Regions from separate parts of the Embleya scabrispora genome, predicted to be linked through region 3. Evidence: predicted binding sites of a transcription regulator. Region 3 holds the regulator's gene; each other region holds the start of a gene.
The links. The regulator HrcA, encoded in region 3, represses chaperone genes, less so after heat shock. The targets are predictions, from matches to a motif close to TTNGCACTCNGNNNNNCNGAGTGCNAA.

Region 1 (10,322 bases), 820 kb from region 3:
GCGCTACCGGGTCCGCAACACCGGCAACGTACGCACCACCGCCCGGGTGGAGACCACGATCTCCGGCCTCGGCGGCTGGCGGTTGGGCGGCCCGAAGCACACCACGCTGCCCGAGTTGTTGCCGGGGGCCACGCACGAGGTGGTGCAGCGCTTCGCCGGCGTCGTCCCGGCCGGGCGCCTCACGGCCGATGTGAAGGTGACGGGCGATCCGGCGACCTCGGCCACCGAGTCGACCGCCATATGGGCGCCGCCGTGGTTGCTCCTCGGCGCGATCGTGCTGCTGCTCTCCGCGCTGATCGGCCGGCTCATTCGGGTCGTCCGGCGCCACAAAAGCACCGCCGCCGAAGGCGCGGCAACCACCGAGGGCACGGCGTCCGCCGAGGCCGGCAAATCCACCGAGGCCGGCGACGGGTCGAAGCCCGCCGACACCCGCACCGAAGCCACCGCCGACCCGACCGGCTGACGACCGCCGTCGAGTCGCCCGAAACCCCTTCAGGAGCAGCCATGTTCACTCAGCACACTCCACCCGTCGCCCCGCGCGCCCCGCGCATGCTCACCGCGGCCGCCGCCGTCGGCCTGGCCGTCGCCGCCGCCGGCATCCTGACCGCACCGGCCGTCGGCGCCGCCCCGTCGACCTCGACACCTTCGACCACCACCCCGTCGGCCGGCCCCACAGCGACCGTCTCGCGCGGCGCCGAACTGGCCCCGGGCGGCGACGAGATCACCGTGACCGCCCGCGGCTTCGCTCCCGGCGCCAAGGTCACCGTCGCGCTGTACGGCGGCGACACCATCGACTCCAAGGGCAGCCGCGTGCTCACCGCCGACGGCAACGGCTTCGTCGCGACCCCGCTCGTGGTCGGCACCGGATTCGCCCCGGACGCCCCGGCGTTCGAGGTCCGGGTCGGGGCCGAGGGCGGGCCCGCCGCCAAGGTCGCGCTGACCTTCGCCGCGCCCGCGCCGACCGCCGCCGCGCCCCGATCGTTGCGCGCCGCCACGGCGGCACAGGCCGCGCCGGCCGCGGCGCCTCGGGCGGCCGGTGGGGTGCGGCTGACCGTGACCCCGAGCACCGGCCTGGATCCGGCGGGCGCGTCGGTCACCGTCAAGGGCTCCGGCTACGCGGCCGGCAGCGGCAACGGGATCTACGTGGTGTTCGGCCCGAAGGAGGCCGACTGGACCACCAACGCGGGCAACTACGGCGCCTCGAAGTGGATCAAGGCGTACGGCGCGGACGGGATCAACCCGGACGGCACGTTCTCGGTCACGCTCACCGACGTCAAGGCCGCGTACAAGAACGGCGCGGGCAAGGACGTCGACTGCCTCAAGACCGAGTGCTACGTGCTGACCATGGCCGCGCACGGCTCCCCCGACCGCAGCCAGGACGCCTTCGTGAAGGTCGCCTTCAAGGGCGGCTCGACTCCGACCGCCGGGACGAGCGCGGGCGCCACCGGCGGCAACTCGGGTGCCGGCACCGCCGGTTCGACGAGCACGGGCGGCACCTCGGGCACCACGTCGGCCGGCACCTCGGGCACCGCCGGCGGGGCCGCGGGATCCACCGGCGGCTCGGGCGGCACGTCCGGCGGCGGCAGCCTGGCGCTCACCGGCCCGGCCGGTCTGGCCGCCGCGAGCACCGTCGGCGCGGCCCTGGTCGCCGCCGGCACGGTAGCGGTGGTGATCACCCGCCGACGCCGCGCCGCCGGGCCGACCGCAGCCTGAGCACCGAACACCCGGCACCCGGCACCCGGCCCGCCGCCACATACGCCGGCCGAACCGCGCGGTTCGGCCGGCGTATGGCGGCCCGGCCACCCGGCCGCCCCAGTCACCTCTCGAACGCGTCCTACGCGTCCTACGCGTCCAACGCGTCCAGTTGCTCCAAAAACCACTGCTGCGGATTGAGCGCCACCGCCGCCGCGGCCAGCCGCTTGGTGCGCTGGAGCCGGTCGGTGGTGTCCATCGTCAGCGCCTCGTGCAGCGCCTCCGTGGTCTGCGAGACGTCGAACGGGTTGATCACGATCGCGTCCTCGCCCAACTCCTCGCACGCGCCCGCCTCCCGGGAGAGCACCAGCGCGCAACCCCCGTGCCCCTCGTCCAGGAGGGAGACCACCGGCACCTCCTTGGCGACCAGGTTCATCCCGTCCCGGATCGGGTTCACCAACGCGACGTCGGCCAGCCGATACGCCGCGAGCGAGCGCGGGAAGTCGTCGTTGACGTGCAGGATCAGCGGCTGCCAGTCGCCGGTGCCGAACTCGTCGTCGATCTCCTTGGCCACCCGCTGCACCGCGGCGGTGTACTCGCGGTACTCCGGCAGGTCGTGCCGCGACGGGTAGGCGAACGCCACGTGCACCACCCGGCCGAGCCATTCCGGTCGGGTGCGCAGCAGTTCGCGGTAGGCCAGCAGGCCCCGGACGATGTTCTTGGACAACTCCGTACGGTCCACCCGGACGATCACCCGACGGTCGCCGACCGCCTCGCGCAGCCCGGCGAGGCGGGTGTCCACGTCGGCCCGGGACGCGCGCTCGCGCAGGAACTCGGCGTCGGCGCCCAGCGCGTGTACGCCGATCTCGGTCACGTGGCCCGCGTGCGTGACGGTCATCGCGTCCCGGTCCACCGCGGCGCCCAGCACGTCGGCGCAGCAGTCCAGGAAGGCGAGCGCCCAGCGCCGGGAATGGAATCCGGCGTGGTCCGCGCCGAGCACCCCTTCGAGCACGTAGCGGGCGATGTCGTCGGGCAGCAGCCGGAAGTAGTCCGGCGGCGCCCAGGGGGTGTGCGCGAAGTGGCCGATCCGCAGGTCGGGACGCAGTCGGCGGAGCAGCACCGGCACCAGGGTCAGGTGGTAGTCCTGTACGACCACCTTGGCGCCCTCGGCCGCCTCCTCCGCCAGGGCCTCGGCGAACGCCTGGTTGTACGCCTCGTAGGAGGCCCACTCCCTGCGGAAGCGCGCGTCGAAGACCGGCTTGGAGGGGGTGTCGTAGAGCAGGTGGTGGACGAACCACAGGGTCGAGTTCGCTATGGCGTTGTACGCCCGCGCGAACGTGCCGGGGTCGATGTCGAGCATCCGCACGGCCAGCCCGCCGGTGTCGTGACCGGCGAGATCCAGCCGGCCCGAGGGCGCGGCGCGGGTCGCGGTGCGGTCGGGCTCGCCGAGCGCGGAGCACACCCACACCGCGCCGGTGCCCTGCCCGGCGGTGGACAGCCCGGACACCAGTCCGCCGCCGCCCCGCCGCACCGTGAGCGTGCCGTCGTCCTCCAGGGAGAAGGACACGGGACCGCGATTGGAGGCGACCAGGACACCGGCGGGAGGGGGAGCACTCATGCCCCGACCCTAGCCACGCATCCCGATGCGCAAACCCGGACCCAAACGTGCCCTCGGCCCGAACGGTGTGGCGAGTATCACGCGTACGGTCCACTACCCCGCGTGATGGGCGTGTGGCTCTTCGACGTCTCACGAATTTGCGGTGAACCTTCGGCCACCGAGCCGTGAACCGGGGCCGAACAGCGGGGAAACGGCGGCGAAACCCCGGGTCAACGGCTCAGCGCCCGACCAGTCGGGTTCGCGCGCGGTACTCCGGCACCGTCGCCATCGGCGGTCGCTCCCGGGCGGCGATGTCGTGGGTGCGTACCCGAAAGCCCGCCTCGTCCCGTTCGAACTGGGTCAGCACGGTGCTCGGCTCGGCCGGGTGCGCGCCCGCGGGGCCGCGGCGCAGTCGGCGCTCGACGGCCTGGAGTATCTCCGCCGCCATCCGCCCCAGGCCCGCCTCGTCCTGGTGGTTGTGCCGTCGCACACCGACGTCCACCTGCGCCATCGCGTCCAGGCCGACCAGGCGCAGGGTGTCCACGAGCATCGCGGTCTCGATGCCGTAGCCGCACGGGAAGGGCAGCTGTTCGAGCAGTGTGCGGCGGGCGGCGTATTCACCGCCGAGCGGCTGCACGAAGCCGGCCAGGTCGGGCCAGTGCAGGTTGAGCAGGGGCCGGGCGACCAGCTCGGTCACCCGGCCGCCGCCGGCGGGCACGATCGTGTCGCCGATCTCCAGCGGCCGGTCGTACATGGCCTTGACCAGCTGGACCGAGGGGTCGGTGAGCAGCGGGCCGAGAATCCCGGCAACGAAGTCCGCCGAGAAGTCCTTCAGGTCGGCGTCCACGAACGCGACGATGTCGCCGTCGGTGACCAGGAGCGAGCGCCACAGCACCTCGCCCTTGCCACGCACGGCCGGGAGCGCGGGCAGGATGTCGTCGCGGTGCACCACCCGCGCGCCCGCGTCGGCCGCCACCCGCGAGGTGTCGTCGGTGGAGCCGGAGTCGACCACCACCAGCTCGTCCACCAGCGGTACCCGCTCGACCAGCTCGGTCCGGATCACCTTGACGATGTCGCCGACGGTCGCCGCCTCGTTCAACGCGGGCAGGACGACGCTGACCCGGGTGTCGCGTTTGGCGTCGACAAGCCTGTCGACGGGCCAGTCGGCGGCTGCGGAGGACCGCCGTCGGAGCCAGTCGCCCACCTCGTGCGTCACGTTCGAAGATCCCCTGTCGTCGCCGGTGTTCCGGCCTCGGTCGTTCCACCCTTTATCGTCTCGCGAGGTGGACCGGATGATCGACGCGGCACCGGTTCGGTTACAGTCGTCGTCACCGGTAACGACGATCGCACGTCGGACCGGACAAACGCGGACCGGCCACCCGGCGAAGGGTGTGTCCACCGCCATAGCAGCTCATCCAGAGGGGCAGAGGGAACGGCCCGTTGAAGCCCCGGCAACCATCCGATCGTCATTCCTCGTGACGCGCTTTCGGCGCGAGCGAGCGGCCGACGATTCGGACAGGTGCCAAGTCCGGCCCGTGGGACCCCACGGGTAAAGATGAGGACAGAAAGGCCCTCGCCATGGCGACACCCACCGCCACCCGCACCACCAGCGCCACCCCCACCTCCTTCGGTCCGGCCGTCGCGCTGTCGTGTCGCGAGTGCGGAGAGCGCACGGAGCTCGGCCCGAAGTACGCCTGCGAGTCCTGTTTCGGCCCCCTGGAGGTCGCCTACGAGTTCGGCACCGTGACGCGGGAGCGGATCGAGGCCGGGCCGCACAACATCTGGCGCTACGCGCCGCTGCTGCCGGTGTCCGCGGACGTCGCGTCCCGGCCCAGCCTGAACCCCGGCTTCACCAAGCTCGTCCGGGCCGAGAACCTGGGCCGCGAGCTGGGCGTGCGCAACCTGCACGTCAAGGACGACTCCGGGAACCCGACGCACTCCTTCAAGGACCGCGTGGTGGCGATCGCGGTCGAGGCCGCGCGCACCTTCGACTTCACCACGCTGTCCTGCTCGTCCACGGGCAACCTGGCCGGCGCGGTGGGTGCCGCCGCCGCCCGGGTGGGCCTGCGCAGCTGTGTGTTCATCCCGGCCGACCTGGAGGCCGGCAAGGTCGTCACGGCGGCGGTCTACGGCGGCGAGCTGGTCGCCATCGAGGGGACCTACGACGAGGTCAACCGGTTCTGTTCGGAGCTGATCGGCGACCCGGCCGGCGAGAGCTGGGGCTTCGTCAACGTCAACCTGCGGCCCTACTACGGCGAGGGTTCCAAGACGCTCGCCTACGAGATCGCCGAACAACTCGGCTGGAAACTGCCGGAGCAGATCGTCATTCCCATCGCGTCGGGGTCGCAGCTGACCAAGATCGACAAGGGCTTCCGCGAGTTGATCGCGCTGGGTCTGGTCGAGGACGCGCCGTACCGGATCTTCGGCGCCCAGGCGACGGGGTGTTCCCCGGTGGCCGCCGCGTGGAAGGCCGGGCACGACGTGATCCGCCCGGTGCAGCCGGACACGATCGCCAAGTCGCTCGCGATCGGCAACCCCGCCGACGGTCCCTACGTGCTCGACGTGTGCAAGCGCACGGGCGGCGCGGTGGAGGACGTGAACGACGTCGAGGTGGTCGAGGCGATGAAGCTGCTCGCCCGTACCGAGGGCATCTTCGGCGAGACCGCGGGCGGGGTCACCGTGGGCTGCCTGCGCAAGCTGCTCGAGTCCGGCGCGCTGGATCCGGACGCCGAGACGGTCGTGCTCAACACGGGCGACGGCCTCAAGACGTTGGACGCGGTCACGCCGACGACCGGACCCACCGCGACCATTCGACCCACCCTGGACTCCTTCCGAAAGGCCGGCCTCGCATGAGCGTCTCCGTTCGCATCCCGACCATCCTGCGCACCTACACGGGCGGGGCGGCGGAGGTGTCCGCCGAGGGCACCACGCTCGCCGAGGTCCTGGACTCCCTGGAAAAGGACCACACCGGAATTCGCGCGCGCATCCTCGACGACGAGGGCAAGCTGCGTCGCTTTGTGAATCTGTACGTGGACGACGAGGACGTGCGCTTCGCCGACGGGCTCGCCACGGCGATCCCCGACAAGGGCACCGTTTCGATCATCCCGGCGGTCGCCGGGGGTTGCTGACGCGATAGGCCGAGCGTCCCGATCTTCCTTGATCGGGCCCGAAACGGAACGAAGAAATCCGCCGCCGGAGCACCGCGCGGCGGATTTCTTCGTTCCTGTCGGAGGTTGTGCGTAACCGGGGTTTAACCGGCTCCATTTCCCGCCTTTGGCGGCGGCGCGTCGGTAAACCCGTGGTCGGGATCACATCCGATATGTGTGGAAAGTCGTTTTCCTGGTGGATTGAAATACGGCTTTCCCGGAGACTCGCGAAGAATGCGCGTTTTATTCGCTCGGGAATTCTCGTCCGATTGACCTGTTGCTCCGGGCATCCGTCCGGATACATTCAGCCGCGGTCGTAGCAGAGGGCCGGGTCCTTCTGGATACGAACCCGGAGCTGCGGCGTGCAGTATCCGTGAAAGGGCCAGTAACAGGGGAGTTAGGAATGGCTCAGGGCGCCGTCAAGTGGTTCAACGCGGAGAAGGGGTACGGCTTCATCGCGGTCGACGGTGGGGCGGACGTTTTCGTCCACTACAGCGCGATCCAGATGGACGGGTACCGGACGCTCGAGGAGGGGCAGCGAGTCGAGTTCGAGATCTCGCAGGGGCAGAAGGGGCCGCAGGCCGACATGGTCCGCGTCACCGCCTGAACCGGGAGCCATGCGCTCCTCTGCTCCTCTGCTTGAAACGGTCCACACCACGGACTGCACGACACATCGCGGCACACACACGCCCGATCCTGTCGGATCAATGACCGGGGCCCGGCCTTCCCGCCAAGCGGGGGCCGGGCCCCGGTCGTTGCACGTCCGGGCCCGAGCACGCGGGCACGACGGAACACGATCGCGGCGCGGGGCCGCCGACCCGAACCCGTGCGGGGGTCGGGTGGTGGGGCCGGGGGGCGGTGGGGCGTGCGACACGCGCGGTGTACGCGCGAGTGGGTCGAGAGGGGTCGTTGCGCTTGCACTCGGCATGGTCGAGTGCTAATCATTGGCGTTAGCACTCTGGATGTGAGAGTGACAGAAACGGACCGGGCCGGTGAGGCTCGGCACCCGTGAGGGAGGGATCCTCGCGGTGGTCGGGTCGTCCGTCGCGGGCACCTGTGCGGTCCGGCACTCACCCCCGTTCTGGGAGGACTTCACCACATGGCCAAGATCATCGCGTTCAACGAGGAAGCGCGCCGCGGCCTCGAGCGCGGGATGAACCAGCTCGCCGACGCCGTCAAGGTCACGCTGGGCCCCAAGGGCCGCAACGTCGTGCTCGAGAAGAAGTGGGGTGCGCCCACCATCACCAACGATGGTGTGAGCATCGCCAAGGAGATCGAGCTCGAGGACCCGTACGAGAAGATCGGTGCCGAGCTGGTCAAGGAGGTCGCCAAGAAGACGGACGACGTCGCCGGTGACGGTACGACGACCGCGACCGTCCTCGCCCAGGCGCTCGTCCGCGAGGGCCTGCGCAACGTGGCCGCCGGCGCGAACCCGATGGCCCTCAAGCGCGGCATCGAGAAGGCCGTCGAGGCCGTCTCCGAGCAGCTGCTCGCGCTCGCGAAGGACGTCGAGACGAAGGAGCAGATCGCCTCCACCGCCTCGATCTCCGCCGCCGACCCGCTGATCGGCGAGATGATCGCCGAGGCCATGGACAAGGTCGGCAAGGAAGGCGTCATCACCGTCGAGGAGAGCAACACCTTCGGTCTCGAGCTCGAGCTCACCGAGGGCATGCGCTTCGACAAGGGCTACATCTCGCCCTACTTCGCGACCGACATGGAGCGCATGGAGGCCGTCCTCGAAGACGCCTACGTGCTCATCGTCAACTCGAAGATCACCTCGGTGAAGGACCTCCTCCCGCTCCTCGAGAAGGTCATGCAGTCGGGCAAGCCGCTCATGATCATCTCCGAGGACGTCGAGGGCGAGGCCCTGGCCACGCTCGTCGTGAACAAGATCCGCGGCACCTTCAAGTCCGTCGCCGTCAAGGCTCCGGGCTTCGGCGACCGTCGCAAGGCCATGCTCGGCGACATCGCCATCCTCACCGGTGGCCAGGTCATCTCCGAGGAGGTCGGCCTCAAGCTCGACACCGCCGGTCTCGAACTCCTCGGCCGCGCCCGCAAGGTCGTCGTCACCAAGGACGAGACCACCATCGTCGACGGCGCCGGTGACTCGGACCAGGTCGCGGGTCGGGTCAACCAGATCCGCGCCGAGATCGAGAACTCCGACTCGGACTACGACCGCGAGAAGCTCCAGGAGCGCCTGGCGAAGCTCGCGGGCGGCGTGGCGGTCATCAAGGCCGGTGCCGCGACCGAGGTCGAGCTCAAGGAGCGCAAGCACCGCATCGAGGACGCGGTGCGCAACGCGAAGGCCGCCGTCGAGGAGGGCATCGTCGCCGGTGGTGGCGTGGCCCTGCTCCAGGCGTCCACCATCGCGTTCGACAAGCTCGAGCTGGACAGCGACGAGGCCACCGGCGCGAACATCGTGCGCCTGGCCGTCGAGGCCCCGCTCAAGCAGATCGCGGTCAACGCCGGCCTCGAGGGCGGCGTGGTTGTGGAGAAGGTGCGCAACCTGACCCCGGGTCACGGCCTCAACGCCGCGACCGGCGACTACGTGGACCTCATCGCCGAGGGCATCATCGACCCGGCGAAGGTCACCCGTTCCGCGCTGCAGAACGCCGCGTCGATCGCCGCGCTGTTCCTGACCACCGAGGCCGTCATCGCCGACAAGCCGGAGAAGAACGCCGCTCCGGCCGGCGGCGGCGCCCCGGACATGGGCGGCATGGACTTCTGATCCGCTGAGGATCGGCAGTCCCGACCTCCCCGGTCGGTAGCTCCACGCGAGAGGCGGTCCCCTTCGGGGGGCCGCCTCTTTCGTATGCCACCGGGCACACCCGCCACTGTTCGAAGCGTGTTCGCTCGTTCGAGTGGCACCGGCGACTTACCCTGAAATGGTCTCCGAGCGACCGTAGCGTCGTTCTTGTACGGCATGGATCGAGGTAGGCGAGGTGGACGAGATGCCCGCACCCGTGATCGAGGTGAGCACCACCTGGCGCGAAATCGTGACCATGTGGCAGGGATTGGACGTGCCCGAAGGATGGCGCGCCGAGTTCGACGGAGAGAACATCACGATGTCGCCGCCGCCGGGGCACAGGCATGAATTGATCGCGGACGACCTTCATTGGCAGCTGCGCCGAGCCGTCCCCGAAGGATGCGGTGTCTTTCAGCATCTGGGCGTGGAGATCATGTCGGTCGGCCGGCTGTGTATTCCCGACCTGGTGGTGATGGCACGGGAAGACGTCGCCACGCCGACCCCGGCGGATCGGGTCCTTCTCGTCGCCGAGATCACCTCTCCGAGCAATGCCGGCACCGACCGTGTCGACAAGCTGCGGGCATACGCACACGGACCGATTCCGCTCTACCTGCTCGTCGATCGGTGGGACAAGGACGGTCCTGCGGCGACGTTGTACTCCGAGCCGGACGGCAAGGTCTACCAGCGCATCCAGCGCGTCGACTTCGGCGGACCGGTCGCCGTCCCCGCGCCGTTCGGCATCGACCTGGACACCTCGGACTTCCCCTCACGGTGATATTCGCCGGCATCGCCGGCCGCTCGCTCGTAGGCTCGTGACGCGACTTCGGGAACTACGTGTTCCTTCTGTCTTGGCGTACAAGCGCTTTTGGGGTGCTTGGGGTTCGAATCCCTATCCGGGACCCGTGACCTGCCCGAAGTCGCGTGCCATCGCACCCGGGGAACTGCGTGTTCGTACAGTGCCGTTTCCCATGGGTTGGAAGCGGTCCCGGCTTCGTACCGAGACCGACACCGGACCCGCGACCTGCCCCGGGTGCCCACGGGGGAGCCCATTTCGATGACCGAGACCGAGATCAGCCGCGCGCTCAGCGCCGACAATCCCGCCCGTGCCGAGGCCGCCGCCACCGTCGTACGTTTCCTGGAC
Region 2 (10,322 bases), 2.2 Mb from region 3:
TGACCGGGACGCCGCTGATCCGGAACCGCGCGCACAGCGCGTCGACTTCCTGCAGCGTGGCGTCGGCACCGATGGTGATCGGGTCGAGCACCATGCCGGCCTCGGACCGCTTGACCGTGTCCGCCTGCGCGGCCTGGTCCTCCACCGACAGGTTGCGGTGCAGCACCCCGACGCCGCCCTGACGGGCCATGGCGATCGCCATCCGCGCCTCGGTGACGGTGTCCATCGCCGACGACAGCAGCGGGATCCGGACGCGGATGTTGCGGGTGACCCGGGCGGAGGTGTCCACCTCGCTCGGCACGACGTCGGACGCGCCCGGCAGCAGCAGGACATCGTCGTACGTCAGCCCGAGCATCGCGAACTTCTCGGGTACGCCGTCGGCCGTGAGACTCATGACACCTTCCGAAGGTATTCCGATGGACCGCTCCGCCGGCCCCGCGGGGAACGGGGTCCCCGGGTAGCCGGGTAGGACGAGAACGCGCTCTCGGCAAGCGGATGGGTGGGTTGAGGGTTCATGCTACTGGCCCCGCGCGGTGCTTCGAGCCCGCTTGCCGACGGTGGGCACAACGGCACACCCGGCCCCGACCATTCCCGGCCGGCCTCAGCACCGGTCCGGCACCACCCGACGGCGGTTCGCGGCGGTGCCGTCCACCTCGGCGAGCAGCGCGTCGAACAAGCCGACGATCCGGTCCTGGACGGGGAGCGGGCGCCGCCGGCGCAACTGCTCCACGAGCTCGTCGTCCTGGCGCAGCAGACCCAGGTCGGCGGTGCCGGATCGGCCGCCGAACCGCACACCGCCGCCGCTCACGCGGTCTTCTCCTCGCCCGCCAACGCCCGCAGGCGGGTCAGCGCGCGATGCTGGGCGACCCGCACCGCACCGGGCGACATGCCCATCGCCCGCCCGGTCTCCTCGGCGGACAACCCGACCGCGACCCGCAGCACGAGCAGTTCGCGCAGGTTGTCGGGCAGTCTGCCGAGCAGGGCGCGCGCGTGCGCGGCGTCGCTGCGCCGCACCACCTGGTCCTCGGGCCCGGGGTGGTCGTCCACCGCCTCGGGCAGATCGCAGGTGGGCACCGCGCCGCGCATCGCGGCGCGCTGCACGTCGACCACCTTGTGTGCCGCGATACCGAACACGAACGCCTCGAACGGGCGCCCCTCGTCGCGATATCGCGGCAGCGCGGAGAGCACCGCCAGGCACACCTCCTGCGCGGCGTCGTCGGCCGCGTGCTCGGCGCCGGAGACCCGGCCGAGCCGGGCCCGGCAGTAGCGCAACACCAGCGGTCGGACGTAGGCGAGCAGTTCGTCGGTCGCCTGCACATCCCCCTGGACCGCGCGGACGACGACGGCACGCATGCCGTCGTCGGCGTGCGCGTGTGCTTCGTACGACTCGTCCGGCATTCGCTCGGGGGTCCCACCCATGCCATTCAGTATGCAGGGATCGGCGACCGAATTCCGGCCGTGCCGACCCGGGGGACTCATCCGGCCCCCCGGGCAACGGCATTCACCGCACGGACCCTCGCCCGTCGGGGGCCGTCGGCACCCGCCTCATCGCACAAGTCCCCACCGACCGTGCCCGCCCGGACGAACCCCCGGGCCCTCGCGCTCGGGGAGGTCCTCGCGGACGTTCGTCATCGCACGAGTCCCCACCGGAATCCCAGCGCGACCGCGTGTGCCCGGTCGGACGCGCCCAACTTCTTGAACAGGCGTCGGGCGTGGGTCTTGACCGTGTCCTCCGACAGGAACAACTCGCGCCCGATCTCGGCGTTGCTGCGCCCGTGGCTCATGCCCTCGAGCACCTGGATCTCCCGTGCCGTCAGGGTCGGCGCCACGCCCATGTCGGGCGAGCGCAACCGCCGGGGCGCCAGCCGCCACGTCGGGTCGGCGAGCGCCTGGGAGACGGTCGCGCGCAGTTCCGCGCGCGACGCGTCCTTGTGCAGATATCCCCGAGCCCCGGCGGCGACCGCGAGGGCCACCCCGTCCAGGTCCTCGGCCATCGTCAGCATGATCACCCGTGCGCCGGGGTCGCCGGCCAAAAGGCGGCGCACCGCCTCGACGCCGCCGAGCCCGGGCATCCGCACGTCCATGAGGACGAGGTCGGACCGCTCCGCGCCCCAGCGCCGCAGTACCTCCTCGCCACTCGTGGCCGTCGTCACCCTCTCGACGCCGGGGACCGTGGCCACCGCCCGCCGCAGGGTCTCCCGAACCAGCGGGGAATCGTCGCAGACCAGGACGGTCGTCATCGCCGGCCTCCGCAGTGGATCCGCGTCACGTTGAGCCTCCACGCCTGTACGTACCGTTTCCTTTGCGGCGGTCCCGAGGATCGGTGGCTCGGGATCCCGTCCCGACCGCCCTCATCGCCAACCGCTTCACCCACCCCAACGAGCATCACTCGAAAGGGTTACGGGGGGAGTTCCGCTCCGCCGCCACCACAACGAGGCGACCGTCCCGAAGGACACGCAAGGGTGAAGCCCGGCCGACCCACCCCACCCTGGAGTCGGCCCGCATCCCGGCTCCCCGCTGCCCCGAGCCCCGAATGCCCCTCCATGCCCATCATGCCCATTCGCACCACATCACCCCGATTCGCCCGATACTCCCGCCGCCGAGCCCAGCCTGGGTAATTTTTTCGAGATTCGATGCATAAGTCGGAATTAGGATTGGAACTGATCATTTCGTGACACAGTCGCACCTACTTCTGATCGCTTGATCACGACTGTTCTGCACGGTCCGCACCAGAGGTGGCATCCCTGCTCACCGATCACTCGTACGCGATAAGCAAGAGGGACGAGTCATGGCTGATTTCTCGCGACTCCCCGGCCCCAACGCCGACCTGTGGGACTGGCAGCTGTCGGCAGCCTGTCGCGGAGTCGACAGCGCACTGTTCTTCCATCCCGAAGGCGAGCGAGGCGCCGCCAGGGTCGCCCGGGAGGCTTCGGCCAAGGAAGTCTGCATGCGGTGCCCGGTCCGTCGCCAGTGCGCCACGCACGCGCTCAAGGTGCGCGAGCCGTATGGCGTATGGGGCGGGCTCACCGAGGACGAACGGGTGGAACTCGACAGCGACCGCCGGCACGGGGTCGCCGCGGAACGGGCGGCCGCGGCGAGCGGCGCGTCCGTGACGCACTGACCTTCGGGCAACGGCCCACGCGGGCACCCGCGCCTCGCCTCCCGCCCGACGGCGAAGCCCGACAACACCATCGCGAAACACGTTCGGCGGCCCGTCCCCAAGCCCGGGGGCGGGCCGCCGAACGTCGACGCGGGTCGGTCCCGCGCGTCCCGTGCCGACACGTGTCGGCACGGGACGCGCGGGAGGATTCGGCCCGTTATTGGGAGGCGGTCATGTCCATCTCCCACACCTTCGGCCAGTCCTTGCCCCGGAAGGAGGCGTCGGTGCCGCCGTCGCAGAAGACCACGGAGCCGACGAAGAAGCCCGACTCGCCGCCGAGCAGGAACGCCACCAGCGCGGCTATCTCCTCGGGTCGGCCGCCGCGACCGGCCGGGATGGTGTTCAGGAACATCTCCATGCCCTCGGCGGTCAGCGGGTCGGTGCGCCCCTCGGCCGTCATCGGGGTCTCGATCAGGCCCGGCGCGATCGCGTTGAGCCGAATACCGTCGGCGATGTACTCGGCGCACCGGGTGCGGGCGTACCAGGCGAGCGCCGCCTTGGTCGCGGGGTAGGCCTGGAGCGCCGCGAACTCGCCGAACGCCTCGGCGGCCGCGCTCGCCCCCGCCTCGTCCCCGGCCAGGCACGCGTCGGCCACCTCGACCGGCCAGTTGGGCTGCGCCGTCGTGGAGTTCGAGCTGATCAGCACGACCGAGGCACCGTCGCCCGCGGCGAGCAGCGGACGCAGCCCCTCCAGGAGCACGATCGCGCCGAAGTAGTTCACCGACACCAGCAGGGCGCCCGACCGACCGGTGGCCGCGGCCAGGCCCGCGAACGGCACGAAGCCGTCGAGCACGCCGCCGGACAGCTCGGTGACCCGCGTGATCGCCTCGGCCCGCCCCTCGGCCGTGCCCAGGTCCACGGTGACGTCGGCGTCGCGCAGGTCGACGCCGATCACCCGGTGCCCGTCCGCCTCGAGCCGGGCCTTGGTCGCGGCGCCCAGGCCGGAGGCCGCGCCGGTGATCGCGTAGGTACCCATGTGTCTCCTTCGTGCTGCTCGACGGGATCGGCCGCACCCGGCGGCTGACGGTCCGTCAGTTATCGGGCTCGGGCACTCTCGCAGATCGGGCCGGCGGCGAAAAGGCCGACGGGCCCGACCGCGGGGATGCGGTCGGGCCCGTCGGGGACGTGCGGGGTGGAACCGGTGCCCGGGAGTCCGGGCGCGCGGAACCGGTGCGCGTGGGACTAGTGCGCGTGGCCGTGGCCGCCGTGGCTGTGCCCGGCGGGCTCCTCCTCGGCCGGCTTCTCGACGACCAGGGTCTCGGTCGTGAGCAGCAGCGACGCGATGGACGCGGCGTTTTGCAGCGCGGAGCGGGTCACCTTGACCGGGTCGATGACGCCCGAGTCGACCAGGTTGCCGTACTCGCCGGTCGCGGCGTTGAAGCCGTGCCCGACACCGAGCTCCTGCACCTTGTTGACGATCACGTAGCCCTCGAGGCCCGCGTTCTCGGCGATCCAGCGCAGCGGCTCGACCACGGCGCGACGCACGACCGAGACGCCGGTCGCGATGTCGCCGGTCTGGCCCAGGTTGTCCACGAGCACCGAGGCCGCGTGCACCAGGGCGGTGCCGCCGCCGGCGACGATGCCCTCCTCGATGGCCGCGCGGGTCGCGGAGACCGCGTCCTCGAGACGGTGCTTCTTCTCCTTGAGCTCGACCTCGGTGGCCGCGCCCACGCGGATCACGCACACGCCGCCGGCCAGCTTCGCGAGCCGCTCCTGCAGCTTCTCGCGGTCCCAGTCGGAGTCCGTGGACTCGATCTCACGCTTGATCTGCTTCACCCGGTCGGCGATCGCGGCGCCGTCGCCGGCGCCGTCCACGAGGGTGGTGGCGTCCTTGGTGATGGTGATGCGACGGGCGCTGCCCAGCACCTCCAGGCCGACCTGGTCGAGCTTGAGGCCGACCTCGGGGGCGATGACCTGACCGCCGGTCAGGATCGCCATGTCCTCCAGCATCGCCTTGCGGCGGTCGCCGAAGCCCGGGGCCTTGACCGCGACCGCGTTGAAGGTGCCGCGGATCTTGTTCACGACCAGGGTGGACAGCGCCTCGCCGTCCACGTCCTCGGCCACGATCAGCAGCGGCTTCGACGCGCCGGCCTGGATGACCTTCTCCAGCAGCGGCAGCAGTTCGGCGATGGCCGAGATCTTGCCCTGGTGGATCAGGATGTACGGGTCGTCGAGGACGGCCTCCATACGCTCCTGGTCGGTGACCATGTACGGCGACAGGTAGCCCTTGTCGAACTGGAGGCCCTCGGCGAACTCCAGCTCCAGACCCATGGTCTGGGACTCCTCGACGGTGATCACACCGTCCTTGCCGACCTTGTCCATGGCCTCGGCGATCAGCTCGCCGATCTGCTTGTCCTGGGCGGACAGCGCGGCGACGGCGGCGATGTCCTCCTTGCCGTCGATGGCGCGGGCGGTGCCGAGCAGCTGCTCGGACACGGCGGCGACGGCGAGGTCGATGCCCTTCTTCAGGTCCATCGGGGCCGCGCCGGCGGCCACGTTGCGCAGACCCTCGCGCACCAGCGCCTGGGCGAGCACCGTCGCGGTGGTGGTGCCGTCACCCGCGATGTCGTTGGTCTTGGTCGCGACCTCCTTGGCGAGCTGCGCGCCAAGGTTCTCGTACGCGTCCTCGAGCTCCACCTCACGGGCGATGGTCACGCCGTCGTTGGTGATGGTCGGGGCACCGAACTTCTTGTCGATCACGACGTTGCGGCCCTTGGGGCCGAGCGTGACCTTGACGGTGTCGGCCAGCGCGTTGACGCCGCGCTCCAGCGACCGCCGGGCCTTCTCGTCGAACTGGAGGATCTTCGCCATGAGGGTCTTCGTCCTTAAAGGTTGCTTTTCGACGTCGTACAACCGACTCCGCCCCGGGTCCACCGGCCGCGAGGGCAGGGCGATCCGGGGCGGGGTCGTCGAACCGTCACCGGTTCCGGCGCGTCAGCGCGATGTCACTTCTCGATGATCGCGAGCACGTCGCGGGCCGAGAGAACGAGGTATTCCTCGCCGTTGTACTTCACCTCGGTGCCGCCGTACTTGCTGTACAGCACGGTGTCACCGACGGCGACGTCGAGCGGCAGACGCTGACCGTCCTCGAAACGACCCGGGCCCACGGCCAGGACGACGCCCTCCTGGGGCTTCTCCTTGGCGGTGTCCGGGATCACGAGACCCGACGCGGTGGTCTGCTCGGCCTCAAGCGTCTGAACCACGATGCGGTCCTCGAGCGGCTTGATGGCAACCTTGGTGTTGGCGGTCGTCACGATGCGACCTCCCCCTTCGGAGATCTCACGGAAAAATGTCTGTCGGCGAGCGGGACAGATCCGTCGTCGCGGGTGCCGGACCTGCTCGTATCGCACTGGCACACTCATGGGGAGAGTGCCAGCACAGACACTAGGTGGCGGTTAGCACTCCGTCAACCAGAGTGCCAGATTCAGCGCGTCGCGAGCGTTCTTCATACCGGTGGGCCGCGGATCGGTGGGGGTGGGGCGCTCGGCGAGAATGGCCGTGTGCACACCGACGCCATCGAAGCCCTCGCCGCGCTGCTGACCGACGAGGGCCGCTCCCTGCTCGATCTGCTGGCCGATCACGACGCCGCGCACGAGTTGTCGCTGGCCACCCGGTTGCGTCGGGAACATCCGCCGGAGTTGATCGCCGCCGCGCTCACCCAGTCCCGGTTGCGGCAGCGCGGCCGGGCCAAGTTCGGAGCGGACGCGGACCGGATGTTCTTCACGCCCAACGGCCTGGAGCAGTCCACCCGGACCTCGGTGGCCGACCACCGGGCCGCCCGGCTGGCCGCGGCCGGCGTCCGCCGGGCGATTGACCTGTGCTGCGGCATCGGCGGCGACGCCCTCGCGCTGGCCCGCGCCGGGATCGCGGTGCACGCGGTCGATCTCGATCCGCCGACCTGCGCGGTGGTCCGGGCCAACGCCGACGCGCTGGGCCTGGCCGACCTGCTCACGGTCGAGTGCGCGGACGCGACCGAGGTGAACCCGTCCGGCTACGACGCGGCGCTGATCGACCCGGCCCGGCGTACCGCCCGCGGCCGCACCTTCGACCCCGAGTCGTACGCGCCGCCCTTCTCGTTCCTGACCACCCTCGCCGCCCGTGTCCCCGCCGGCGCGGCCAAGGTGGCCCCCGGCATCCCGCACGAGATCGTGCCCGCCGGCATGGAGGCGGAGTGGGTCTCCGACCGCGGCGACGTCAAGGAGGCGGTGTTGTGGTGGGGCGGGCTCGCCCGGGCCGGCCTGCGGGCCACCCTGCTGCCCGGCGGCGCCGAACTGACCTCGGGGTCGGTCCGGCAGGCGCCGGTGGGCCCGATGCGCCGCTACCTCTACGAGCCGGACGGTGCGGTGATCCGGGCCCATCTGGTGTCCGAGGTCGCCGAGTCGGTGAACGGCAACCTGGTGGACGAGACGATCGCCTACCTGACCTCGGACCGGCTGGTGGCCACCGCGTTCGCGAGCGTGTACGAGATCACCGACGTGTTGCCGTTCAACCTCAAGCGGCTCAAGGCCCTGTTGCGCGAGCGCGGCGTCGGCACCCTGACGGTCAAGAAGCGCGGCTCGGCGGTCGAGCCGGAGGAGGTCCGCCGCCGAGTCCGCCCCACCGGCCCGAACGCGGCCACGGTGCTGCTGACCCGGGTGGCGGGCGCGCCCACGATGCTGATCGGTCGTCCGGTGTCCGGCACCGGATGACCCGGGCCCGGCCGAGGCGCTCCTCGGCTCAGCCGATGTAGTCCTCCAGGCGCGCGATCGTGAAGCCCTGGGCCTGGATCTTGCGCAGCATGTTGCCGAACATCTCGGTCATCGTGGTGCCCTTGAGCTCACTCGGGCCGCGGAAGTGGGCCAGGATGATGTCGCCCGGGTGCAGCTTCTTCTCCCCCACGTACTGCATGTCGTTGATCTGCATCGACTCCTGCCACTTGACGATCGCGCCGATCCCGCCGCAACCGCCGGCCACCGTCTGCGTGGTCGCGTTCCAGTTGCCGTAGGGCGGCCGGAACAGCGTCGGGCGTTTGCCGTACAGCTCGCCGAGCCGGTCCTGTTGGCCGCAGATCTGGTGCTTTTGCGCGTCGGCGCCCAGGGTCTTCAGATCGGGGTGGGAGAGCGTGTGGTTCTGCACGGTGGCGCCGAGGTCCTGGAGCTTGCGGAAGTATTCCGGGTCCTGGCGCACGTAGGTGTCGTTGAGGAACATCGCCACCGGGATGCGCAGGTCCCGCATCATGTCCAGGAACTTGGGGTCCTTCTCCGCGCCGTCGTCGATCGTGATGAACACGATCTTTTCCTGCGTGGGGATCTTCTCCACCATCGGCGGCTTGGGCCCGCCCCCCTTGATCGGCTTGTCCGCGGGCGGGGCGGGCGGCGCGGCGAACGGCTTCAGGTTCCACTTCGCGGCGAGGGCGGCGGGGTCGGCGCCGGGGGTGTCCGGCTTGGCCGCGGGCGCCGGTTTGGCGGCGGTGGTCGAGGTGCCGCCGGAGGGTGCCCGCGTGGCCTCGACCGACGACGTGCCGTCGGATCCGCCGCAGCCGGTCAGCGCGAGCAGCAGCACGCCGGCCAGGCCGACGCCGGCCGAGGCGAAGACGCCTCGCCGCTTTTGTACCGTTCCATGCACCACTGTCGCCGGCCCTTCCGTCGCCTGGACCGTTCGCCCGATCCACCCGCGCCCACGCTACGCGGGGCGGCGGCCTGTCACGGTCCGGACAAGCCCTGTTCAAGGGACTGTCGAAGAACTGTTGAGCGGCCGATGAGCTGGGCACACTCCCGGCAAGGCCAATGGCACGTGCGGCGGCGCGCAGCCATCAGCCAAGGCACTCGACCCGCGTCCGGCTTGCGAATGGCCTCCTCGTCGGACGCGGGTCGAGTGTTGCGCGGACGAGGCGGGACCGGGGGCGCGACCGGGGGCGGGGCCTTTCAGGGCCCGACGCTGAGCCGTTCGAAATTCCAGGTGTGCGGCGGCCGGGCGACCAGGGCGGTCGGCGGCTCGGGCAGCGCCACCGGCGGGCCGGTCCACAGCGCGATCACCACCACGCGGTCCCCGTCGGGTCCGTCCGGGGCGGCGAACACCTCGATCCGCTCCAGGCCGGGCGCGTCGACCACGGTGGGCAGCGCCGCCTCGTGCACCCACGCGGCCAGCGCCGAACCGTCGCCGGGCTCGGTCCTGGCCTCCCACATCGCCGCGATCGCCATGGTCAGGACACCGCCTGCGAGACGGTGACCGGCATCGACGAGTCGGCCGGGATGGACAGCGTGGAGGGGGCCCGGCCGCGGGCGACCATCTCGGCGCCCAGCGCGGCGACCATCGCGCCGTTGTCGGTGCACAGGCCCGGTCGCGGCACGCGCAGCACGATCCCGGCCGCGTCGCAGCGCTCCCGCGCCAGCGCCCGCAGGCGGGTGTTGGCGGACACGCCGCCGCCCATCATCAGGTGCTCGACGCCGTTCTCCTTGCAGGCCCGGATCGCCTTGCGGGTGAGCACGTCGACCACCGCCTCCTGGAAGGAGGCCGCCACGTCGGCCACCGGCACGCTCTCCCCGGCCCGCTGCCGGGCCTCGACCCAGCGCGCGACCGAGGTCTTGAGGCCGGAGAAGGAGAAGTCGAACGGCGCGTCGCGCGGACCGGTCAGCCCGCGCGGGAAGGCGATCGCGGCGCGGTCGCCTTCCCGCGCCCACCGATCGATCACCGGCCCGCCCGGGAAGCCGAGTCCGAGCACCCGCGCGACCTTGTCGAACGCCTCGCCCGCCGCGTCGTCGATGGTCGACCCCAGCGGGCGCACGTCGGAGGTGATGTCGGGCACGAGCAGCAGCGAGGAGTGCCCGCCGGAGACCAGCAGCGCCATGCACGGCTCGGGCAGTCTGCCGTGCTCCAGCTGGTCCACGCACACGTGCGAGGCCAGGTGGTTGACGCCGTACAGCGGCTTGTCGAGGGCGACCGCGTAGCCCTTGGCAGCGGCGACGCCGACCAGCAGCGCGCCCGCCAGGCCGGGTCCCGAGGTGACCGCGATCGCGTCGATGTCGCCCATCGTGACGCCCGCGTCGGCGAGCGCGCGCCGCACCGTCGGCACCATCGCCTCCAGGTGCGCGCGACTGGCGACCTCGGGCACCACACCGCCGAACCGGGCGTGTTCGTCGACGCTGGAGGCGACCGCGTCGGCGAGCAGCGTGGTGCCGCGCAC
Region 3 (10,322 bases):
GCCGTCGGTCGGGTCGAACGCCTTCGGGTCCCAGGCGTCGACCTTGCCGTCGCCGTCGCTGTCCGCGTGGAACGGGTCGTAGTTGGGGTCGTGCAGCGGATCGAAGTTGGGATCCGTGTAGGGAAGGGTGGAGTTCGGGTAGGCGCCGTTGAATCCGCCGGCCGCGTCGGTCTCCCACAGTGGCGCCGCCCCGACGCTTCCCCCGTCGGCGGTGTCCACTGTGTCGATGGTGTCGTCGGAGACCACCGCGAACAGGTCGTCGTCGTGCGTGTAATCGCTCATCAGCCGAAATCCCCCCGGTGCGTTAGGCGTTCGCGTTGGCTGTTCACCGTGGCGCGACGCCGTTCCGTCTGCCTGTCCGCGTCCTGCAACAGGTTTCTGCGAGCCGCGAGAATATCCTCGCGGCGTTGATGTTCGGCCACCAGTTCGGCGACCGTCGCCTCGTAGGTGGCCCGGTAGCGGTCCACGTGTTCCGAGACGTCCTGCGAGTAGTGCGTGGTGGCCGTGCGCACGGCCTCGTCGATCTGTCCGGACAAACCGTCCGCGACGGTTCGCAGTGTCTGATGCATTTCGGCGCGTGCGTGGTTCCGCAGGGCCGTCATGTCGGTGGATGACAACGAATCGGCCACTTTGGCGATGAATCCGCCGAATCCGATCCGCCCGGGAGGAGTGCCCGGGGAGCCGTTGCGGGTGCCGCCGAACCACTGGTCCAGGGCGCCGCCGATCCGCGCGCCCGGGGTTTTGGGCGCGGTCGGGTCGAGCCGGACGGCTCGGATCTGCTGGGTCACCCCCGTGACGGAACTCTCGTACGCCCGCATCGCCGCGTCCGCGAGTTGATGCCCGGTCAACACGGTGACCGCGTCCGATCCGGCCGGTCGGGCCACCGCGCCGAGGCGGGCGTAGGCGGCGGCGAACGCGGTGTCCACGGCCGAGCGCGCGGTCTCGGCCGCCGTCGACAACGCGCCGGTGACCGCCTGTTGCACGATGTCGCCGATCCGGGGCAGGCCGCGCCGGATCAGTTCGGGGGCCTGTTCGGCGAGCACCGCGCGCAGTTCGTCGGGGGTGTTCGCGCGGTTCAGGGCCCGATCGATCTCGTCGCGGGTGTAGCCCCACCACTGCGGGGCCATGCCGCCGACCGCCTGCTGGGCACGCTGGGCGCCGGCGCCGAGCAGGCGAGCGGTCTCGCCGTGCTGGGCCCGGACGAAGGCGGCCATGTCGGCGATCCTCGCCTCGGCCAACTCCGCCTCCTCGGCGTCGAGCCGCTGCTCGGCCAGGGTCACCTCGCGGCGCAACTCGTCGAGCAGGTCCTCGAGCAGTCGCAGCAGGTGGTCGGAGACCGCGACGATGCGCTGGCGCCGCATCAGGTCGCGCAGCCGGGCCACGGTGCGCGGAAACTCCTGGGCCCAGTGCTCCTGTTCGGGGCCGCGCAGGGGCCGTCCGGTGGCCAGCCGCACGACCGGCTCGGCGGCGACCGGTTCCAGGACCGGGTCGGGCACACCGAGCATCCGGGCGAACCGCTGTCGGACGTGGGCGAGCAGATCGTCCCGTTCGTCCTCGTCGATGTGGTCCATCTTGGTGACGAGGATGATGCAGCGGCGCAATTGCCCCGGATCGAGCGCATCGGTGAGGAATTCGGTCAGCGACACCGGCGACGGCGACGTGGACGCGGTCAGTACGGCCGCCACGTCGGCGACGTCGCGCATCACCGCGCGCGTGATCTCCGTGTGACCTGCCCGGGCGTTGGTTCCGGGCGTGTCGATGATCACCAGGCCGTCGCGCAGGGCCGGCGCGGGGTGGCGGACCTCCAGGCTCTGCACCTGCGGGGCGATCGCCCCGTCGGCGGTGAGCAGGCGCAGGATGCCGGCGGTGTCCTCGGGGATCGGGGTGTCCGGCGCGAGGTGCGCGAGCATCCGGCCGAGCGGGCTGTCCGCCCCGGTGTACCGCCCGGAGGGGTACACATAGCGGATCCCGTGGCCGGTGAAGCGCACCTCGACGGAGAGCTCCTCCCCGTGGGTGATCCGAGTCGCGGCGCCGGTGGTCGGCAGTGCGGAGGTGGGCAGCAGATCGTCGGCCAGCAGCGCGTTGACGAAGGTGCTCTTGCCGGCCGAGAACTCGCCGATCACCGCCAGGTAGTAGCGGTCGTCCCGGAGCCGGGTCTCGATCTCGCGGATGCGCGCGGTCAGTTCCCCGAGCCGTTCCTGGTCGCCGACGATGCGGCGGACCATCGCCAACGCGAAGTCGAGGTGGTCGGAGGTCTCGGTGAGTGCCTCCACCACCTCGCGTCGCCTCGCCCGATCCCCGGCGATGCCGTGTGAATCCACCACCGCGCCCCCTCTCGACGGTGCCCTCCCCGATGTACGGGCGATCCTGTCACGCGGGCGGGAATCCCGTCTCGGTCTGTGGACAGTGCGTTCGGCGCGGTCGTCTGCACCCCTGTGCCCCTTGTGTGACGCCCGTCCGGATGATGCGATGAGGACGTCGAGGCGATCCCTCGCAGCTGATTCCCGTTGCCGTGGCCCCCGACCCGATCGGTCTGAAAGGCATGAAAACGGCGCATACTGGTTGCGTGGGTGCCGCGACTTGTCCGGCGAGTCGATTCCGATGCGATCAGGAGATGGCATGTTCGAGGAGGCCCAGTATCTGGCCCCGGTCACCCGTAGGGCCGACGGCGGAGTCGAGGTCGAGCTGTCCCGCAGCCACCCGGGGTTCGCGGACGAGGTGTACCGCGAACGCCGGAACCGGATCGCGGGGCTGGCCCTGGACCACCGGCGCGGCGACCCGATCCCGGAGGTCGAGTACACCGACGAGGAGCACGAGGTCTGGCGCCTGGTCTCCCGGGAGTTGTCCGCCTCGCACGCGGAGTACGCGGTCGCGGACTACCTGGACGGCGCCGCGCGCCTGAAGCTGCCGACCGAGCGGATCCCCCAGTTGGAGGAGGTCAGCGAGGCGCTGCAGCCGCTCACGGGCTTTCGCTACCTGCCCGCGGCCGGCCTGGTCCCGCTGCGCGACTTCTACGGGTCGCTGGCCGACTCGTACTTCCACTCCACGCAGTACATCCGCCACCACAGCGTGCCGCTGTACACCCCCGAGCCGGACGTCGTGCACGAGGTGATCGGCCACGCCAACATGCTCGCCTCGGACCGCTTCGCGGCGCTGTACCGGGTCGCGGGCGAGGCGGCCCGCCGGGTGGAGAGCCGCGAGGCGCTGGAGTTCGTCTCCAAGGTCTTCTGGTTCACCCTCGAGTTCGGCGTCATGCACGAGGGCGGCGCGCTCAAGGCCTACGGCGCCGGGATCCTGTCCTCCTACGGCGAGATCCGCGAGTTCCGCACGGTCGACATCCGCGACCTGGACCTGGTCGCGATGGGCACGATGCAGTACGACATCACGCACTACCAGGACATCCTGTACGCCGCCCACTCGATGACCCAGCTGGAAGACGTCGTCGGCACCTTCTGGGCGGACTGCACCGACGACTCGATCGCCGCGTTGTCGGCCTCGGCGAAGACCCCGTAGCGCCGCCCCGCATAGTCGTTCACCCGTGCGGGTGACCGGAACCCAAACTTTCCGGTCGCCCGCACGACGCGTCCCTATGCTCGCGTCGACTACGGAAGGGGTTCAGAATGTCTGCCATGGCACACGAGATCCCCGCGCAGGAAGACGTCATGCTCGACGGCTTCCTGGCGTTGGACACCCCCTTGGGCTTCCGCGCCGAGTTCATCGAGGGGGACATCGTCGTGACACCACCGCCGATGGGAAATCACGAGCGCATCATCAGCGCGGTGGTTCGCCAGATTCTGAGCGGCTCGGCCGTGCCGATGGATTTCTCCGGTGGCAAGGGATTGGTGGTGGCCGCCGGCGGGGGACCCGCCCCCAACCATGTCATTCCGGACGGCACGTTCGCTCCCGAGGAACTGGACCTGTTCCTGGACGCCGAATCGTGGATGCCGTGCGCCGGGGTTGCCCTGGTCCTGGAGGTGACGTCGTATCGAGCCGGCTTCGATCGGGAACAGAAGCGACGGGCCTATGCCCGCAGCGGCATTCCGCTGTACCTGCTCGTGGATCGAGAGCAGAGCAAGGTCACGCTCTTCCTGGCGCCGAAGGGCGACGACTACCTGGAGAGCCACGCCGGTCCCTTCGGCAAGCAGATCGATCTTCCCGCGCCGTTCTCGATGACGCTGAGCACCGGCAAGTTCGTGTGACGAACCAGGGGTCCGCGCGTCACCTTTCGAGGGGGCGCCGTGCCCGAAGTCGACGAGTTCTTCGGTCGGCGCGTGCCTCACACCCGCCGGACGAAGACCCGGCCGAAGTCGCCGCCGGTGGCCAGGAGGGTGCCGTCGGCGGAAAAGGCCAGGCGGCGGATGCGTTGTTCGTCGTAGCCGGGCAGGGCGACGGCGCCGCGCTCGCGCAGCTCCGCGTCGTACACGCGCAGGGCGCTCGTACGATGACCGCCCACCGCGATCCGCCGGCCGTCCGGCGAGTAGGCCCACGCGTAGCAGGTCGCCCAGCCCTTCGGGTGGTGCGGATCACCCAGGTGCCAGGCCGGCTCGCCGGTGTCGATCGAGATCGCGAACGGCCCGTGCACGCGGCCCCGATTGACCAGGAGCAGCGTCTCGCTCGGATCGAAGCCGAGGTCGCCGATCTCCCACTCCAGCGGCACCCGCGCGACCGGCCGGCCGGCCTCCACGTCCCACACCTCGACCTCGTTGGTCGGATCCTCGCTCGCGTCCCGGTGCCCGTACACCAGCCCGCGACCGACCCGCCACACCGCGAGCAGCCGACCCGAGGGGGACAGCGCGGCGCCCCGGCACTCGGTGGCCGGCGAGCGGGTGGACACCTCGCAGACCGGCGCGCCGGCCGCGTCCAGGACGCGCACCCGGTCGTCGGCGTCGAACACCACCAGGCGCCGCCGGGCCGCGTCCCAGGCCGGCTGCACGGTGTGCGGATTGAACAGGGCGTTCTCGAACTGCCGGTAATCGGCCAGCGGTTCCTCGTGCAGCGTGCCCAGGTCGAGCCGCCGGGTCGAGCCGCCGACGGTGTAGACCACGGCCGAACCGGTCGCGTCGAACAGCGCGGTGGCGATGCCGGTCGGCCGCTCGGCCGCGGGCACCGCGTGCACCGTGCGGCGCACCCCGGTCGCCACGTCCACGAGCCGGATCGCGCCGTCGTAGGCGATCAGCACGGTGCGGCCGTCCGGATGCAGGTCCATGGCCCGGGACGAGGTCTTGCCCGGCGGCATGAACTCCAGCACCACCGGGTCCTCGGCCCCGCCCAGGCGGACGAACCCGGCGCGCATCGCCTTGCCCACCTCCCGGCGCAGCGCGATCACGGCGGCGGCCGGGTCGGCGAAGTCCTTGCGCGTCTCCCGGGCCGCCCCGTCACCCGAGCGGGCGGAGCGGACGAACGCGGCGCCGGACACGCCGAACATCCGATACTTCGGCCCGGCCGAGTCCGGCAATACGAGGGTGATCTCTTCCTGCGCCATCGCCGTACGGTAGCGCCGCAGGTCGTACGTGGTGACGGTCGGCCATCGCATCGCCCGGGCCTCACCCCTCGGGCGGCGCCGTCACGAAGTCGATGAGTTCCTCGACCCGTCCGAGCAGGGCCGGTTCCAGGTCGCGGTACGAGTCGACCGCCGCGAGGATGCGGCGCCAGGCCGCGGGCGGGTTCACCGGCCAGCCGAGGGCCGCGCAGACGCCCTCCTTCCACGGGACGCCGCGCGGGACGTCCGGCCAGGCCGCGATGCCGACGGAGGCGGGGCGTACCGCCTGCCAGACGTCGATATAGGGGTGTCCCACCACCAGCACGTGGTCTCCGCCCACCCGACTCGCGATCCGGCTCTCCTTGGAGCCGGGCACCAGGTGGTCGACCAGCACGCCCAGGCGGCGACCCGGGCCCGGCGCGAACTCGCGGACCACGTCCGGGAGATCGTCGACGCCCTCCAGATACTCCACGACCACGCCCTCGATCCGCAGGTCGTCGCCCCACACCCGCTCGACCAACTCGGCGTCGTGGCGGCCCTCGACGTAGATCCGCCCGGCGCGCGCGACCCGGGCCCGGGCGCCCTGTACCGCGATCGAGCCCGACGCGGTGCGCCCCGGGGTGCGGGCCGGACCGGGGGCGGCCGGACGGACCAGGGTGACCACCTCGCCGTCGATCAGGAACCCGCGCGGGTCCATCGGGAACACCCGCAGGCGCCCGTGCCGATCCTCCAGCGTGACGGTGAAGCCCTCGGGGGTCTTCTCCACCCGGACCACCGCGCCGCAGAAGCCGGTGGACGCCTCCTCCACCACCAGATCGCGCTCGGCCGCGACCTCCGGGACCGGCTTGTCCTTCTTCCATCCCGGGATCAGCGACTCGGGTCCATAACTGCGCATGACCACGACGCTAGCCGGGTGACGGTACGTCAGTCCGGTACGACGCGCCCGGCGGCCACCTCGGCCAGCCAACGGTTCTGCCGGATCACGAACTCCTCGTCGACCACCGCGCCGTGTCCGGGCAGCCAGACACTCGCGTCCAACGCCCGCACCCGGGCGAGCGAATCGCTCCACTCGGCGGCGAACGCGTCCGAGCCGAAGACCGGCGGCCCGCTCTCCTCCACCATGTCGCCGGCGATCAGCACGCCGCAGTCCGGCACGTGGACGACCACGTCGTGGTCGGTGTGCCCGCGACCGGGCGCGAACAGCACCACCTCGCGCCCGCCCAGGTCCACCGTCACCGGCGTGCCCGCGGACACCGCGCGCGTCGGCGGCACGATCCGCGCGGCGCGCATCAGTTCCGGGTCGAACCCGTGCTCGACGCCGCTCGCCCGACCGGCCTCGGCCCACCGCTCCAGATACTCCGGCAGGTCCGCGTGTCCCCAGACCTCCGCGTCGGGGAAGGCGCGCAGCACCTCGTCGTTGCCGAAGCAGTGGTCGAAGTGGCCGTGTGTGTTCACCACCGCGACCACCCGGTCGGGCAATCCGTGCCCGGGCAGTTCGCGGGCCAGCGAGGCCAGGATGTCGGCGGCCTCGTGGTCGTGCGAACCGCTGTCCACGAGCAGGATCCCGTCCCGCCCCGTGACGACCGCCACATTCAGTTCGAGCCCGGGCAACCGACGACGCAGTACGCCCGGCCCGATCGGCTCCCAGGTGGCGTGTTTCGGCTGTTCGGCGCGTAGCATGCGTCAACCTTGGCACGGACTCAGGGGTACGGTCCGGATCGGGTGACCCGTACACTGGCACTCGGCGGGACGGAGTGCCAACCAGTGGGACGAACCACCGCCTACGCGACACGGCAATGGGTGGAAGAACGGGTCAGGGAGGTGCGCACCATGCTCGACGATCGGAAACAGGACGTGCTGCGTGCCATCGTGCAGGACTACGTGGCGACCCAGGAGCCGGTCGGCTCCAAGGCGCTCGCGGACCGACACAACCTCGGGGTCTCCCCGGCCACCATTCGCAACGACATGGCCGCGCTGGAGGAGGAGGGCTACATCACGCAGCCCCACACCAGTGCCGGCCGGGTGCCCACCGACAAGGGCTACCGGCTGTTCGTCGACCGGCTCGCGGGCGTCAAGCCGCTGTCCGGCGCCGAGCGCCGGGCGATCCAGACCTTCCTGGCCGGCGCGGTCGACCTGGACGACGTGGTGGGCCGCACGGTCCGGCTGCTCGCGCAGCTGACCCATCAGGTCGCCGTCGTGCAATACCCCTCGCTGACCCGCTCGACGATCCGGCACGTCGAGTTGCTCACCCTCGCGCCCACCCGGGTCATGCTCGTGCTGATCACCAGCACGGGCCGGGTCGAGCAGCGGGTGATGGACACGCCGGGCCCGGTCGGCGAGAACCTGCTCGCCGACGTCCGGGCGCGGCTGAACAGCCGCATCACCGGCAAGCGGTTCGCCGATGTGCCGTTGCTGGTCCAGGACCTCGCCGAGCCGTTCACCGCCGAGGAACGGCCGATCGTGGCGGACATCCTGGCCACCCTGCTCGACACCCTGGTCGAGCACAAGGAAGAGAAGGTCGTCCTGGCCGGGACGGCCAACCTGACCCGTTTCGGCATGGACTTCCCGAACACGATCCGCCCGGTCCTGGAAGCGCTCGAGGAACACGTCGTATTGCTGCGGCTGTTGGGCGAGGCGACCGACCCGGGCATGGTCGTGCGGATCGGACACGAGAACATGCACGAAGGACTGGCCGCGACCTCGGTGGTCGCCGTCGGATACGGCAGTGGGCAGGAAACACTGGCGAAGCTCGGAGTGCTCGGGCCGACCCGGATGGACTACCCCGGAACGATGGGAGCGGTGCGCGCCGTGGCACGGTACGTCGGACAGATCCTCGCGGAGTCGTAGAGTTGGCTACCGATTACTACGAGGTCCTCGGGGTACGGCGCGACGCCACCCCGGAGGAAATCAAGAAGGCCTTCCGCCGGCTCGCTCGGGAGCTGCACCCGGACGTCAATCCGGACCCGAAGACGCAGGACCGGTTCAAGGAGATCAACAACGCCTACGAGGTCCTTTCGGATCCGCAGAAGCGTCAGATGTACGACCTCGGCGGCGACCCGCTGTCCTCCGGGGGCGGCGGGGGAGGTGGTGGCTTCGGCCAGGCCGGCTTCGGCTTCAGCGACATCATGGACGCGTTCTTCGGCCAGGCCAGCCAGCGCGGACCGCGCTCGCGCACGCGCCGCGGCCAGGACGCGATGATCCGGATCGAGATCACCCTCGAAGAGGCCGCGTTCGGCACCACCCGGGAGATCCAGGTGGACACCGCCGTCACGTGCAACACGTGCAACGGCGAGGGCGCGGCCCCGGGCACCACGGCGCAGACCTGCGACATGTGCCGCGGGCGGGGCGAGGTCAGCCAGGTCACCAAGTCGTTCCTGGGCCAGGTCATGACGTCGCGGCCGTGTCCGCAGTGCCAGGGCTTCGGCACCGTGGTCCCGCACCCGTGCCCCGAGTGCGCGGGCGACGGCCGCATCCGCGCGCGCCGCACGCTCACCGTCAAGATCCCGGCGGGCGTGGACAGCGGTACGCGGATCCAGCTCGCGGGCGAGGGCGAGGTCGGCCCCGGCGGCGGCCCGGCGGGCGATCTCTACGTGGAGATCGTCGAGGTCGCGCACGCCACCTTCCAGCGGCGCGGCGACGACCTGCACTGCACGGTCACCATCCCGATGACGGCGGCGTCGCTCGGCACGAAGGTGCCGCTGCAGACGCTGGACGGCACGGAGGAGATCGACATCCGCCCGGGCACCCAGTCGGGCCAGTCGATCCCCCTGCACGGGCGGGGCATCACCCACCTGCGCGGCGGCGGCCGTGGCGACCTGGTCGTACACGTCGAGGTCCAAACGCCGAACAAGCTCGACCCCGAGCAGGAGGAACTGCTCCGCCGCCTGGCCAAGCTGCGCGGCGAGGAACGCCCGTCGGGGCAGTTCACCCCGGGGCAACAGGGGCTGTTCTCGCGCCTGAAGGACGCCTTCAACGGCCGGTAGCGCGGGCGCTCGTCGCGCGTCGTGACATCGTCCCCGGGCGCCGGATGGGCCGGACTCGGCCGAGTCGGGTCCGGCAGGCGAGCTTGGGGACGCGGAGCGGTCGCGCTGCGCCCCTGGCCGCGGGGCCAGTCCGAGTCTGTGGTGGGTGGGCCGCCGTCGGCGTGCGGGGCTCCACGGCCCTGGGTTTCCGGCGAGGCGCGTGTGTTGGTCGGCGCAAACGCGGCCGGCGGCGGACCCGGGTGGGGCCCGGGCCGTGTCTGCCGGGCGGGCGTTCCCGAGTGGGTCGGGTGTCTCCGGCAGGCGTCGCGCTTTCGGCTGCGGGTGGCCGGCGCGCGGCTTGCCCGAGGTGGCGGCGGCCCGCCACCGACTCGGGCCGGCCCCGCATCGGCCACCCGCAACCGCTCTTGGTCCCCGATCCGGTATCGGCCGCGACCGAGCCCACCTCGTCCGGGGTGTGAGGGTGCTCGACGGCCGGCGTCTCGCTTCGGGGAACCCGTGGGCGCCTAGGCTTGGGTGGGTGATGGGTGCGTAGTCGAGCGAGGGGACGGGGAGCATGATGCCGACGAACGTCGATCCGACCCGGCTGGCCGAACTGCCGATCGTGCAGGCGCCGATGGCCGGTGCGGGCGGGCCCGCGTTGGCGGCGGCGGTCGGGCGTGCCGGCGGGCTCGGGTTCTTGGCGGCCGGGTATCGGTCGGCCGCGGTGTTGGGCGCCGAGATCGAGGAACTGCGTTCGCTGGTCGGTGACGTGCCGTTCGGGGTCAACGCGTTCATGCCGCAGCCGCCGCCCACCCGCGCCGAGGGCGAGCTCACCGCGCGCTACGCCCGCTCGCTGGCCCGGGCCGCCGCGCGATACGGCG

Region 1: groL (chaperonin GroEL) is a predicted target of HrcA. The motif match lies at 7,350-7,376, and genes of this name have one in related genera.
Region 2: groES (co-chaperone GroES) is a predicted target of HrcA. The motif match lies at 6,556-6,582, and genes of this name have one in related genera.

The regions. Positions count from the first base shown of each region.
Region 1 is NZ_MWQN01000001.1:3,874,337-3,884,658, reverse strand. It holds gene B4N89_RS17220 (DUF916 domain-containing protein) at 1-463, shown strand, start outside; gene B4N89_RS50725 (hypothetical protein) at 505-1,713, shown strand; gene B4N89_RS17210 (alpha,alpha-trehalose-phosphate synthase (UDP-forming)) at 1,844-3,310, opposite strand; gene B4N89_RS17205 (glucosyl-3-phosphoglycerate synthase) at 3,528-4,505, opposite strand; SAM riboswitch class I at 4,698-4,851, shown strand; gene thrC (threonine synthase) at 4,868-6,142, shown strand; gene B4N89_RS17195 (MoaD/ThiS family protein) at 6,139-6,417, shown strand; gene B4N89_RS17190 (cold-shock protein) at 6,839-7,042, shown strand; gene groL (chaperonin GroEL) at 7,535-9,163, shown strand; gene B4N89_RS17180 (Uma2 family endonuclease) at 9,387-9,956, shown strand; gene B4N89_RS17175 (VWA domain-containing protein) at 10,236-10,322, shown strand, end outside.
Region 2 is NZ_MWQN01000001.1:2,532,564-2,542,885, forward strand. It holds gene guaB (IMP dehydrogenase) at 1-394, opposite strand, end outside; gene B4N89_RS10950 (hypothetical protein) at 602-808, opposite strand; gene shbA (RNA polymerase sigma factor ShbA) at 805-1,398, opposite strand; gene B4N89_RS10960 (response regulator transcription factor) at 1,629-2,240, opposite strand; gene B4N89_RS10965 (WhiB family transcriptional regulator) at 2,789-3,121, shown strand; gene B4N89_RS10970 (SDR family oxidoreductase) at 3,318-4,136, opposite strand; gene groL (chaperonin GroEL) at 4,343-5,971, opposite strand; gene groES (co-chaperone GroES) at 6,106-6,414, opposite strand; gene B4N89_RS10985 (class I SAM-dependent methyltransferase) at 6,661-7,848, shown strand; gene B4N89_RS10990 (polysaccharide deacetylase family protein) at 7,877-8,767, opposite strand; gene B4N89_RS10995 (hypothetical protein) at 9,064-9,339, opposite strand; gene tsaD (tRNA (adenosine(37)-N6)-threonylcarbamoyltransferase complex transferase subunit TsaD) at 9,342-10,322, opposite strand, start outside.
Region 3 is NZ_MWQN01000001.1:4,696,763-4,707,084, forward strand. It holds gene B4N89_RS20920 (hypothetical protein) at 1-282, opposite strand, end outside; gene B4N89_RS20925 (dynamin family protein) at 282-2,324, opposite strand; gene B4N89_RS20930 (phenylalanine 4-monooxygenase) at 2,620-3,513, shown strand; gene B4N89_RS20935 (Uma2 family endonuclease) at 3,630-4,199, shown strand; gene B4N89_RS20940 (WD40 repeat domain-containing protein) at 4,277-5,533, opposite strand; gene B4N89_RS20945 (DUF3097 domain-containing protein) at 5,544-6,374, opposite strand; gene B4N89_RS20950 (MBL fold metallo-hydrolase) at 6,404-7,159, opposite strand; gene hrcA (heat-inducible transcriptional repressor HrcA) at 7,310-8,326, shown strand; gene dnaJ (molecular chaperone DnaJ) at 8,329-9,462, shown strand; gene B4N89_RS20965 (NAD(P)H-dependent flavin oxidoreductase) at 10,019-10,322, shown strand, end outside.